Regions from separate parts of the Kocuria sp. MNB10 genome, predicted to be linked through region 2. Evidence: predicted binding sites of a transcription regulator. Region 2 holds the regulator's gene; the other holds the start of a gene.
What was found. Region 2 encodes LexA, which represses DNA repair genes until DNA is damaged. Its sites were predicted from a motif close to TCGAACANNTGTTCGA; they were not measured.
Positions count from the first base shown of each region.

Region 1 (5,786 bases), 580 kb from region 2:
CGTTCGAAGATCCGGTGGTAGACGGCGTGGCGTTGCGCGCTCTCCATGTCGATGTCGATGTCCGGCAGGCTGGGGCGCAGCGGGGAAAGGAAGCGCTCGAAGACGAGGTCGTACTCGAGCGGATCCGCCGGTGAGATCCCCAACAGGTGGACCACCAGGGACGAGACCCCGGAACCGCGGGCGGCGTGACGCACACCCATGCCGCTCATCAGTTCCGAGACCTCCCCCACGGTCAGGAAGTACCCGGCGAAGCCGAGCTGGGCGATCACCGCGAGTTCCCGTTCCAACCGTCCGCGCAGGGACTCCCGGTTGAGTCCGGGCACGGTGCGGTCCCAGTCCTCGCCGGCATGCAACCGGGCGAGTCCCGCGTAGCAACGCTGGGCCAGTTCCCGGTCCGGGTCACCGCTCACCCCGATCACCGAGGCCTCCGGGATCACCGGACGGTCCACCCCGAGATCCCCCTCCGGATCCAGACGGCAGCGCTGGGCCAGGTGGTGGGTGTCCGCGAGCAGCGCGCCGTGTCCCGCCTGACCGTGGTCCGCGGCGAGGGCGATCTCCCGGGCCAGCAGACTCATCTCGTCACCGTCCTTGAGCCAGCCCTGCCCGTTGGGTTGCAGCACACCGCGATCCGCCCCGGCCAGTTCGTCGAGGGACATCAAGGTCCGGGCGGCATCCAGGACGTCCGCGGTCACGGCCTGCCCCGGGTGGGCGTAGCGCACGGCGTTGCTGAGCACCACGGGCAGCTGCGCCTGCCGCCCGATCTGGAACATCCGCACCGCGTGCCCCATGCTCAGAGGCGCACCCTGGGGCGCCAGGTGGGTCACCGTCTCCACCACGAGGGTCCCCGCGGGCAGCGCGTGACGCCATCGGTTCAGCGCGGTGCGCGCCGCGTGGTAGTGCCGTCCCACGAGCAGCCGACCCACGTCCGAGTCCGGGCCGAGCAGCACCACGAGCCCGGGATCACCGTGGCGCGCCGCACGATGCACGTGCCGCGCCAACTGCTCCGCGCTGAGTCCGATGGGGTGGGCCGCGTGCCGGTCATGAGCCCGGTGGGCGGCGGAGACCACCCGGCACAGGGCCGCGTACCCGGCTCCCCCGTTGCGTCCCGTGGCCAGGACCACCGCCCGGCCGATCACCACGGGTGCCGCCGGACGACGTCGCTGTCCGGCCGCCCGGCCCTGCGCGCCTCCCGCGCCGGCGCGCGGGGTCCGCAGCAGGGCGATGTCCACACCCAGGACGGGAGCGAGACCGTGCGCGCGGCATGCCAGCACGTGTTTGACGGCACCGTAGAGGCCGTCCCGGTCCGTGCACGCGAGGACCTGTGCTCCCTGGGACGCGGCCGCCCGGGCGAGTTCTTCCGGACGCGCCACACCGTAGTGCGCACTGAAGGCCGAGGCCACGTGAAGATGGGGGAACCACATGCCCATATTCGAAACTTTATTCGAACTTCTGTCAATCGCGGACGGCTCCGCGGGCGACATGAAGTGACACGGAAGGACTCCGCACAGCGACCACGGGCGGTCTCATGCGGCGCTGACACGGAGCACCCGCCACTGATCGGTGAACTGGTTCCGGACCAGCTCGAAGGTGCGTGCGACAACCACCCCGGGCCGGACGACCTGCACCCGCCACCGCTCCTGATCCACCGCGCTCGTGCGGCTCTCACGCGGCACGCGGACCTCCACATCCCACCAATTCCGGCGTTCGTACCAGCGAACGACGGGCTGCAGGACGCGATGCTCCTCACCGCGGTACGTCACCACACACGGCGTCCCGGTGATGTCACACACCACCGCGAGATCATCGAGGGCGGGGTCCGTGGAGCCGCCCACCAGCCCCGTGGGACGCTCCACCGGCATGCCCGCACCGATCACCGGAACCGTGTCCCACGGGTCCTCGTACTGCCCGGTCTCCGTCATCTCCAGCACCGTCATGGTGGCTCACCCTCCCCGATTATTCGAAACTTTATTCGACTACTGAGACGGTGCCAAGATCGTCCGACACGCATAAGCGACCGACGCCACAGCGGTGTCGGTCACCGGAGAGATGCCCGCACACGGGCGTGGGTGAGATCTTTGAGAAGGCTGGGCTGACGGTGCTGGCCATGGACACGGACTTCGACTTGATTGCCGCGGTCACAGGCCAGCCGGTGGAACCCCTCACGCTGCGATGACAGAACACGCGTGAGGCGATTATCGGCCCTCCCGGTCGGTGATTCTCTGCGCCGTGACCGGGGAAATACCGCGGGCCCGCCGCCCTGGGCGACGCCCCGGACCCGCCGACCATGCCACCGGCATCTCATGCATACTGCCGCGAGCGCATCAGCAGCACCGCGAGCACGGGGCTGAGGCAGCACGCCGCCAGGAACAAGGCCGCTCCCCACGTGCTGCCGCCGGCCGCGGAGATCAGTGCCGCCGCGATCAGCGGACTGAAACCCGCCACGATCGCACCGTTGGTCTCGCGCACCAGCGCGATACCGCTGAAGCGCTCCGCCGTGGGGAACAGGCCGGCCAGGAGCGCGCCCTGGGAGCCGGAGGTGCACGCGATCACCAGTCCGTACCCCACGGCGGTCGCGACGCTCGCGAGCACCAGATCCCCCGAGGACAGCGCCCAGAACAGCGGAAACGCCCCCACGGCGCCGATGCTCACGGCCAGCAACGCGGAGCCCCTGCTCATCCCGACCTCGGGGGACGTCATGAACGACAGCGAGAACGCGGCCCGGATGAACACCGCGAGCGCGAAGAGCACCACCGACACCAGGAAGGGGACGCGCCAGGCCCACGCGAGCAGAGCGTCGTCGCCCAGGGATGCGGCCCACAGGAAGGCGACGCACGCGAGCACGATGCCGGCGGGCGGCGCGGAGAGCACGAACGAGGTGTAGAGCCCGCGGCGTTTGGGCGACGCCCCGGAGTCCATCCCCGCGAAGAACAGCGGCCGATGCTGAGCCCGGCCGCGGTGCCGTACAACGCGTAGTCGTACCACTCGATAACCGTTCCCGCGATCGCCGCGAAAAGCGCCCTGCCAGCGCCGGGGCGCGCTGCCGTGTCCGTCGTCGTCCGCTGGCGCATGATTTCACACTACGACGCCGCTCGGGCACCGTCCGGACGTTGCACACCCGGACGAAGCGCCCGGAGATGATGCCCTGGAGCAGTTCCGGGGCATGGTGTCCGTGCCCCTTTCGGGAGCGCCGGCATTGTCCGCCAGCACCCCTGTGTTCCACGACACACAGCGGTTAGATTGGCCCCATGACGACATCCGTCGGCACAGCCGACACCACCGCCCTGTTCATGCTCCACGGATGCCTCCGCTCCACCCCCGGGAACGGACACGCGCTCGCGGGCATCCTGGCCGAGAACGACGCCGCCGAGCCCATGCCCGGTTGCCGCCTCTACCTCGTGGCCACCGATCCCGAGGATCCTGATGCCGTGTGGGTCACCGAGGTCTGGGACACCGAGGAGGACCATCAGGCGTCCCTGCAGATCCCGGCCGTCCAGGAACGGATCCAGCGGGCCTTACCGATCATCGACCGTGAGGGCATGACCAGCCACCGGCTGCAAGCCGTGGCGGGCATCCCGCGCTGACCCGGCGCCACCATCACATCGTCAACCCACCACTCACCGAGATCGCCTGGCCCGTGATGTAGGCCGTCCCCGGGCAGAGCAGGAAGTGGATCGTGGCCGCGACCTCCTCGGGGGTGCCGAGCCTGCGCGCGGGGATGCCCCGCGTCATCCCGGAGAAGACCTTCCCCGTGAGGCCCTGGGCGTCCGCGAGCTCGCGGTACATCGCGGTGTCCGTGGGACCCGGGCACACGGTGTTGACCGTCATGGGTACCACGGCGTTCTCGCGCGCCACGGAGCGCACCATGCCCAGCACACCCGCCCGCGCGGCCGACGACACCGCGTCCCCGAACGAGCCCGCCTTGGCACTGTCCGACGACACCACGACCAAGCTCGCCCGCCGACCCGCGGCTCCCCCCGCACGCAGATGCGGCAGGACATGGCGAGCCACGGTGAGCACCCCGAGCCGCTCCACGGTCACGATCTCGCGGGTCCATTCCTCAGTGGTCTCGTGCAGCGGCTCGGCGATGGCCGCCCCGATGCCCTGTCCGATGCCGGTCACGATCGCCACCCGTGCGGTGGTGCCGGTGTTGTGCTCGTTCATGGGCAATCCTCCTGGTCGTGCTGTCGATCCCGGTCAGGGTGCGTACCCGCGTCCGGCCGATTCGCGGGAAATGATGAGCTCCATGACCTGGGTGAATCCCGCGCCCCCGGGGCCGATCAGGTGCTCGCGCGGGACCAGGACGTCCTCGCAGCGCATCAGGCCGCGGCCCACCGCCTTGGTGCCGTTGATGACCCAACCGTCGTCAGTGCGCCGGGCCGTCATCCTCGGGTTGCCGGCGTCCGAGCCCGCGTGCGATTCGGAGCGGGCGATGCCCACGATGCCGCGCCCGCTCGTGATGAGCGGCACGTACTTCTCCGCCGTCTTGGGCGACGCCGACGACGCCAGGATCTGTCCTACGAGCGAGCCCACCACCTGGACGTAGCCCGCGTTGAAGTCACCGCGGGCGATCTCCTCCACGATCAGTACGAACCCACCTTGGGCCCGGACTGACCGAAGCGCGCGGTGCTCGAGGCGATCGTGAGATCGCACGGCACGTGCAGCACGTGCCCGCCACCGATCGCGAGTCCGTTGACCGCCGCGATCACCGGCTTGGGGATGTCACGGATGACCTTGTGCAGGTTCCCGATCTCGACCATCCCCGACGGCGACGGACCATAGTCGCCGATCTCGGCGCGCTGCTTCACGTCCCCGCCCGTGCAGAAGGCCTTCTCGCCCGCACCGGTCAGGATGACGGATTGCACAGCCCGGTCCGCCCCGGCGAGCCGGAGTGCGGTGATGAGCTCGTACACCGTCTGCGACCGGAACGCGTTGTAGCGCTGGGGTCATCATGGTGGTCACGGCCGCGGCGCCGCGGATCTCGTACAGGATGTCCTCGAACTCGTGCTCAGCGGTCATGACGCGTCTCCTCATCTCTGGTGGATTCCGGGGCGGATTCTCGGCTGGGTCCAGGAGCGGGCTCCTGGACGGATTCTGGGACGGCCCTCCGAGCGGACTTCCGGGCCTCCCCTGAGGCCGGTCCTCGGGCGCGACGGCGCTCGCCCGCTCCACCGGGTCCTCGTCCGCCGCGGCCACAGCGGCCGGGACCCGTTCGGTGAGTTCGTCCAGCACCGCACCGGCCGCACGCAGCAGCTGGTTCCGGCGGGCCTCCTTGCGGGCGCGACGGGCCGCTCCCTCCGGGGCGAGGGCCGAGGTGTCGGTAAGTGAATCAGTATTCATCACGAATAAATCTGGATCCACTTCATGGCGCGTCAAGGGTCGGAAAATGAAACCGTGCCCGGTCACCGAGCGATCGCGGCGACCACCTCAGCGGGCGATCGCCGCAAACACCGCCCCGGTGAGCTCGGCCAGATCCCGCGGGGCCAGGCCCACGTCCTGCCCGCGTCGGCCACCGGAGACGTACATCCGGTCCAACCGCCGAGCGCCGTCGTCGATCACCGTGGGCAAGCGGGTGCGCTGACCCAGAGGGCTCACTCCGCCGAGCACGTAGCCAGTCAGTCGCTGGACCTCCCCGGGATCCGCCAACCGGGCCTTCTTGGCACCCAGCGCGACGGCCACCGCTTTCAGGTCCGCACTCTGCGCCACAGGCACCACGCACACCCCGAAGCCATCGTGATCCGTCTGCACCACCAGGGTCTTGAACACGCACTGCGGCGGCAGCCCCAGCG
Region 1 covers NZ_CM133411.1:2,606,250-2,612,035, reverse strand. The annotation lists gene ACW9PK_RS11875 (DNA polymerase III subunit alpha) at 1-1,421, opposite strand, end outside; gene ACW9PK_RS11870 (hypothetical protein) at 1,524-1,934, opposite strand; gene ACW9PK_RS11865 (hypothetical protein) at 2,299-2,916, opposite strand; gene ACW9PK_RS11860 (putative quinol monooxygenase) at 3,246-3,581, shown strand; gene ACW9PK_RS11855 (SDR family NAD(P)-dependent oxidoreductase) at 3,595-4,161, opposite strand; gene ACW9PK_RS11850 (acyl-CoA dehydrogenase family protein) at 4,195-4,578, opposite strand; gene ACW9PK_RS11845 (enoyl-CoA hydratase-related protein) at 4,581-4,910, opposite strand; gene ybaK (Cys-tRNA(Pro) deacylase) at 5,425-5,786, opposite strand, start outside.
Region 1: a site for LexA is predicted at 1,430-1,445, ahead of ACW9PK_RS11875 (DNA polymerase III subunit alpha). Genes of this name have one in related genera too.

Region 2 (5,786 bases):
CCCCGTCGTCGCGCTGCTCAAGGGCCGCTCCAACTACGCGTGCCTGCACAAGGTCGAGGGCGGCTACCCGGACGACGACGGCGCCCTGTTCGACGTCCCCGGTTCGGGACCCGCCGCAGGGGGCGCGGATCGCCCCCTCGGTGGCTTGGCCCAGCAGGTGCTGCGGTTGCGGGAATGGGTCGAGACCACCGAGACCGGGGACCGGGACGACGTCCAGCCGGGTGTCACGGACGCCGCGTGGCGGCAGGTCTCCGTGACCGCCAAGGAGTGCCTGGGGCGCAAGTGCCCCCTCGTGGAGGAGTGCTTCGCCGAGCGCGCCCGGGCCGAGGCCGGCGAGGCGGACGTGGTGATCACCAACCACGCGCTGCTCGCGATCAACGCGTTCGAGGGGCTCGCGGTCCTGCCCGAGCACGACGTCGTGATCGTTGACGAGGCCCATGAGCTGCGGGACCGGGTCACGGGTGCCGTGACCGCGTCGCTGTCCGCCGCCGCGGTACGAGCGGCGGCCACGGCCGTGCGCAAGCACACCGCGGCGTCGAGCGATGCACTCGAGAAGGCCGCGCAGGCCTTCGATCTCGCCTTCGACCCCGACCCGTCCGGACTGTTGCCGCGAGGCTTCACCGAGGAGCAGGTCTACGCGGTCGGTGGCGTTCAGGATGCCGCGCGCACGGGGCTCAGTGACACCAAGGGCGATTCCAAGGGCGAGGACGCGGCACGTCACGCGGCCCGCTCACGGTTGTCCGAGCTGCTGGACACCGCCGAGCGCATGCTGTCGGCGGACACCGCCCATGACGTCCTGTGGATCTCCCGCGTGGGTCGCTGGTCGCCCACCGAGGGATACGTGGGAGCGTTCGAAGGGGAACCGGCGACCCTGAACATCGCGCCGCTCAGCGTCGCGGGGCCCCTGCGGGAGGGGTTGTTCGACGGGCGCACGGTCGTGCTGACCTCGGCGACCCTGGCCGTGGGGTCATCGTTCTCGTCCACGGCCGGGGCTCTCGGCCTGCAGGGCCCGGGGTCCCCCGCGTGGCGGGGCGTGGACGTGGGCAGCCCCTTCGACTACCGCCGCCAAGGCATCCTCTACGTGGCCAAGCACCTCGCGAAACCCGGCCGTGGCGTCTCGGAGGAGCAACTCGAGGAACTGCTCGGGCTGCTCGAGGCCTCGGGCGGCGGCGCGCTCGGTCTGTTCTCGTCCCGCCGGGCCGCGGAGGACGCGGCGGAGGCGCTGCGCGATCGTACAGAGCTGCCCATCCTGTGCCAGGGGGACGCCTCCCTGCCGTCCCTGGTCAAGGAGTTCACCGACGATCCCTCAGCGAGCCTGTTCGGAACCATGAGCCTGTGGCAGGGAGTGGACGTGCCGGGGCAATCGTGCCGACTGGTCGTGATCGACCGGATCCCGTTCCCGCGCCCGGACGATCCCCTGGGCACCGCCCGCACACGCGCGGCCGAACGGGCAGGCGGCAACGGGTTCATGTCGGTCTCGGCCACCCACGCCGCGGTGCGCCTGGCGCAGGGCGCCGGCCGACTGATCCGTGCGAGCGGGGACAAGGGCGTCGTCGCCGTGCTGGACTCGCGGCTCGCCACGGCGCGCTACGGGTCCTTCCTGGCCCGGTCCCTCCCGCCGCTGTGGCCCACCACGGACCGCTCGACCGTTCTCGGGGCGTTAGAGCGATTGGCGCGCTCCTGAGCGTTCGACGTCGCTGTGCTCACGTCCGTGGTGCCGTCTAGGGAGACGCGCGTTGAGTGCCTCCGTGCGCTCCCCGCCGGATCATGCGCGGGTCGGCGTACGGTATTACGGCGCGCGCCGCAGCCCTGTGAGCGCGGGCCCGTGGTCCGGAGCGCGAGCACGGGCGGTTCCGAGGCGGTGCACGCCGCCGGGTCCCGCGTGACGCGACGCGCGGTTCCCGGAACCGTTCGGAGGGCGAGCTACAGGGAGCGGAAGACCGAGACGACCTTTCCCATCACGGTCGCGTGATCACCCAGGATGGGTTCGTAGCGGGTGTTCTGGGGCAGCAGCCACGTGTGGCCGTCGCGCTGGCGGAAGGTCTTGACGGTCGCTTCGTCGTCCAGCAGGGCAGCCACGACGTCCCCGTTCTGCGCGGAGTTCTGTTGGCGCACCACGACCCAGTCGCCGTCGCAGATGGCAGCGTCGATCATGGAGTCCCCGGAGACCTTGAGCATGAACAACTGGCCGTGACCCACGAACTGCCGTGGCAGGGAGTAGACCTCCTCGACCGATTGTTCGGCGGTGATGGGACCACCGGCGGCGATGCGCCCCACGAGCGGTACGGGGACCATGGCGTCGTCGTCGTCCGCGGCGGGCAGGTCGCCCATGGTGTGCACCGCGGGGGACGCGGCGCCCGATGCGCGGGTCGCCAAGGACTCCACGGAACCCGCGGGCTCGTCGGCCGGCCCCAGGTGGCGGTCGAGTTCCTCCGCGCTCAACGGGCGCAGGACCTCCATGGCGCGGGGTCGGCGCGGATCCCGGCGCAGGTAGCCCCACTTCTCGAGCTGGCCGAGCTGATGGGTCACGCTGGACAGGGACGCCAGACCCACGGTGTCACCGATCTCACGCATGGACGGCGGGTAGCCGCGCGTGGTGATGCAGCGCTGCACGGCACCGAGAATCCGTGCTTGTCGAGGGGTGAGCGTGCGCGGGCGTCGGTCGGACGCCTGCTGATTCGGGGAAGAAGTGCTCACGTGCGGGGTCCTTTCACCGTCCACGCTGTGCACACCCTGCGGTGGGCCGCGGAGGCCGCTTATGCGTGTCGGAGACGTGGGGTCAACTAACTCCTGTGTGACCTCGAGCTTAACCCGCGCGCGTCCCCGGGTTCAAATATGTGTTCGAAAAGGTCCTCGACAGCATTCGTACACCCGTGCTAGAACTGTGGGTAGAGATTCGAAAATGTGTTCTAAATACGCTTCGCGTTCGAACACCGCCACCTTCGGGTGGATCCGGTCAGATCACCAGGAGGTAGCCATGACCGCTCTCACCTTGTCGCGATCCGTTCGTTCCGCCACGGCTGCGTCCTCCGCCGCCGTGCGCGCTCGTACGTCGGCCCGTGCCGCGTCCGTCCAGGCCGCCCCGCGCGCCGCTCATTCGCCGCTGCAGCTCACCCGCCGCGGCCGGTTCTTCCTGATCGGACTGCCCTTCGTCACGGGAGCGGCGGCCCTGTTGGTAGTCGCCGCCGTCTTCCTGCTGCCGCCCACGGTCAAGGCATCCACGGAACCGGCGGGGGCGCCCGTGACCCACGGTGTCACGGTGCAGGCGGACCAGACCCTGTGGGAGATCGCCGCCGTCGCGGACCCGCAGCGGGATACCCGAGAGGTCATGAACGACATCGCCGAGCTCAACGGTCTGACGTCCTCCACCCTGCGCACCGGTCAGGTCCTGGAGGTCCCGTCCCGCTGACGGTGACCCGTCGGTGACGTGATCCGTCGGTGCCAAGTGAGCGACTCCTGGTGCGCCGACAAGCTCCGGGCGGTGTCACGACTGGTCCGGGAATCGACACACCGTGAGACGTCGTGTGACCGGATATGCACTGAGTCCATAGACTGGTCTGGTGAATTCTCGTGATGATTCCCTCGAAGCCCTTCCGCTGCGCGACGACCTGCGGGGCCTGTCTCCCTACGGTGCTCCCCAGCTGGAAGTCCGTGTCGCACTGAACACTAACGAGAACACCCATCCGGTTCCCGAGCCCGTGGTTCGGGCCGTCACGCGGCGCGTCACCGATACCGCGGCGTCCCTGAACCGCTACCCGGACCGGGACTTCACCAATCTGCGGACCGCCCTAGCGTCCTATCTGGGTCACGAGCTGACCGAGGACAATCTGTGGGCCGCCAACGGGTCCAACGAGATCCTGCAGCAGATCCTGCAGGCCTTCGGTGGGCCGGAGCGCTCCGTGTTGAGCTTCGTCCCCACGTACTCGATGTACCCGTTGCTCGCCCTCGGGACCGGAACGCGGTTCATCGCGGGGGAGCGCGCCGCGGACTTCTCCCTGTCCGCGGAGTCGGCGGCACGCCAGGTGGGCGAGCACGCCCCAAACATCGTGTTCCTGTGCTCGCCCAACAACCCCACCGGGACCGCGCTCGGACTGGACGTCGTCGAGGCCGTGTACGAGGCGGGGGAGGACCGCAACACCATCGTCGTCGTGGACGAGGCCTACGCCGAGTTCGCGCGCTTCGGAACCCCCTCGGCGCTAACCCTGCTTCCCGGCCGTCCCCGGCTCATCGTCACGCGCACCATGAGCAAGGCGTTCGCGTTAGCGGGTGCACGGCTCGGGTACTTCGCCGCGGACCGCTCCGTCGCGGACGCTATCCGCCTCGTGCGCTTGCCGTATCACCTGTCCTCAGTGACCCAGGCGACCGCACTGGCCGCACTCGAACACCACGAGACACTGCTCGGCACGGTCGAGGACATCAAGCTGCAGCGCGACCGGATCGTGGACGAGCTCAAGCGACTGGGCCTGACCCCCGCCGAATCCGATTCCAACTTCGTGTTCTTCGAGTGCGGCGGGGACGCCCACGCCATGTGGCAGGGTCTGCTCGACCAGGGCGTCCTCGTGCGGGACGTGGGGATCCCCGGCCACCTACGGGTCACCGCCGGGACGGAAGCGGAGACCACCGCGTTCCTCGAGGCCGTGGAGTCCTACCTCGCCCGGTCCTGAGCCGGACCGTCCGGGCCAATATTCTGAGCCGGCCCGGCTCGTCTCGAACCGTGGGACCGGTCGGGCCGCGGCCCCATGGTTCCACCCCAGCCATCTAGACTGGACCCGCCCGCCGAGCCGTCGCCGGGCGCCGTCCCCGAGGAGATGTCGTCTTTCATGAGCGCAGTCGAGAACCACCGCACCGCCACGGTGGAACGTGTGACCAGTGAATCCACCGTGCGCGTGAGCCTGGACCTGGACGGGACGGGTACGTCCTCGATCGAGACCACGGTGCCGTTCTACAACCACATGCTCACGGCACTGTCCAAGCACTCCCTGATCGACCTGGACATCCAGGCCCACGGGGACACGGACATCGACGTCCACCACACGGTCGAGGACACAGCGATCGTCCTGGGTGATGCGCTGCGCCAGGGACTCGGGGACAAGCGGGGGATCCGCCGTTTCGGGCAGGCCACCGTGCCGCTCGACGAGGCACTCGCGTCCGCCGTGGTGGACGTGTCCGGGCGGCCCTACGTGGTGCACACGGGTGAACCGGAGGGCCAGCAATACCACTTGATCGGTGGTCACTTCACCGGGTCGATGACCCGCCACGTCTTCGAGTCCCTGGCCTACCACGCCCAGTTGTGCCTGCACGTGGAAGTGATCCGCGGCCGCGATCCGCACCACATTGCCGAGGCCCAGTTCAAGGCGCTTGCGCGGGCGTTACGCGAAGCCGTGGAGCCCGACGCCCGCATGGCCGGCGTGGTCCCGTCCACCAAGGGCGCACTGTGAACGGGGCGGAGCAGAACATGACGGAGGCGCCGAGCGTTGTCGTCCTGGACTACGGCGCGGGCAATGTGCGATCTGCCGTGCGCGCCCTCGAGGAGGCCGGCGCGCGGGTGGTGCTGAGCGCCGATCCGCGCGACGTCATGGACGCGGACGGTCTCGTGGTCCCGGGCGTGGGCGCCTTCGCGGCCGTCATGGAGGGATTGCGCGCGGTGGACGCCCCGCGGCTCATCGATCGCCGGTTGAGCGGTGGCCGTCCGGTGCTGGGGATCTGCGTGGGCCTACAGGTCATGTTCGACCGCGGCGTGGAACACGGTCACGAGTCCGAGGGACTGGCACAGTGGCCCGGGACCG
Region 2 covers NZ_CM133411.1:320,154-325,939, reverse strand. The annotation lists gene ACW9PK_RS01420 (ATP-dependent DNA helicase) at 1-1,684, shown strand, start outside; gene lexA (transcriptional repressor LexA) at 1,924-2,697, opposite strand; gene ACW9PK_RS01410 (LysM peptidoglycan-binding domain-containing protein) at 2,978-3,409, shown strand; gene ACW9PK_RS01405 (histidinol-phosphate transaminase) at 3,561-4,664, shown strand; gene hisB (imidazoleglycerol-phosphate dehydratase HisB) at 4,821-5,438, shown strand; gene hisH (imidazole glycerol phosphate synthase subunit HisH) at 5,456-5,786, shown strand, end outside.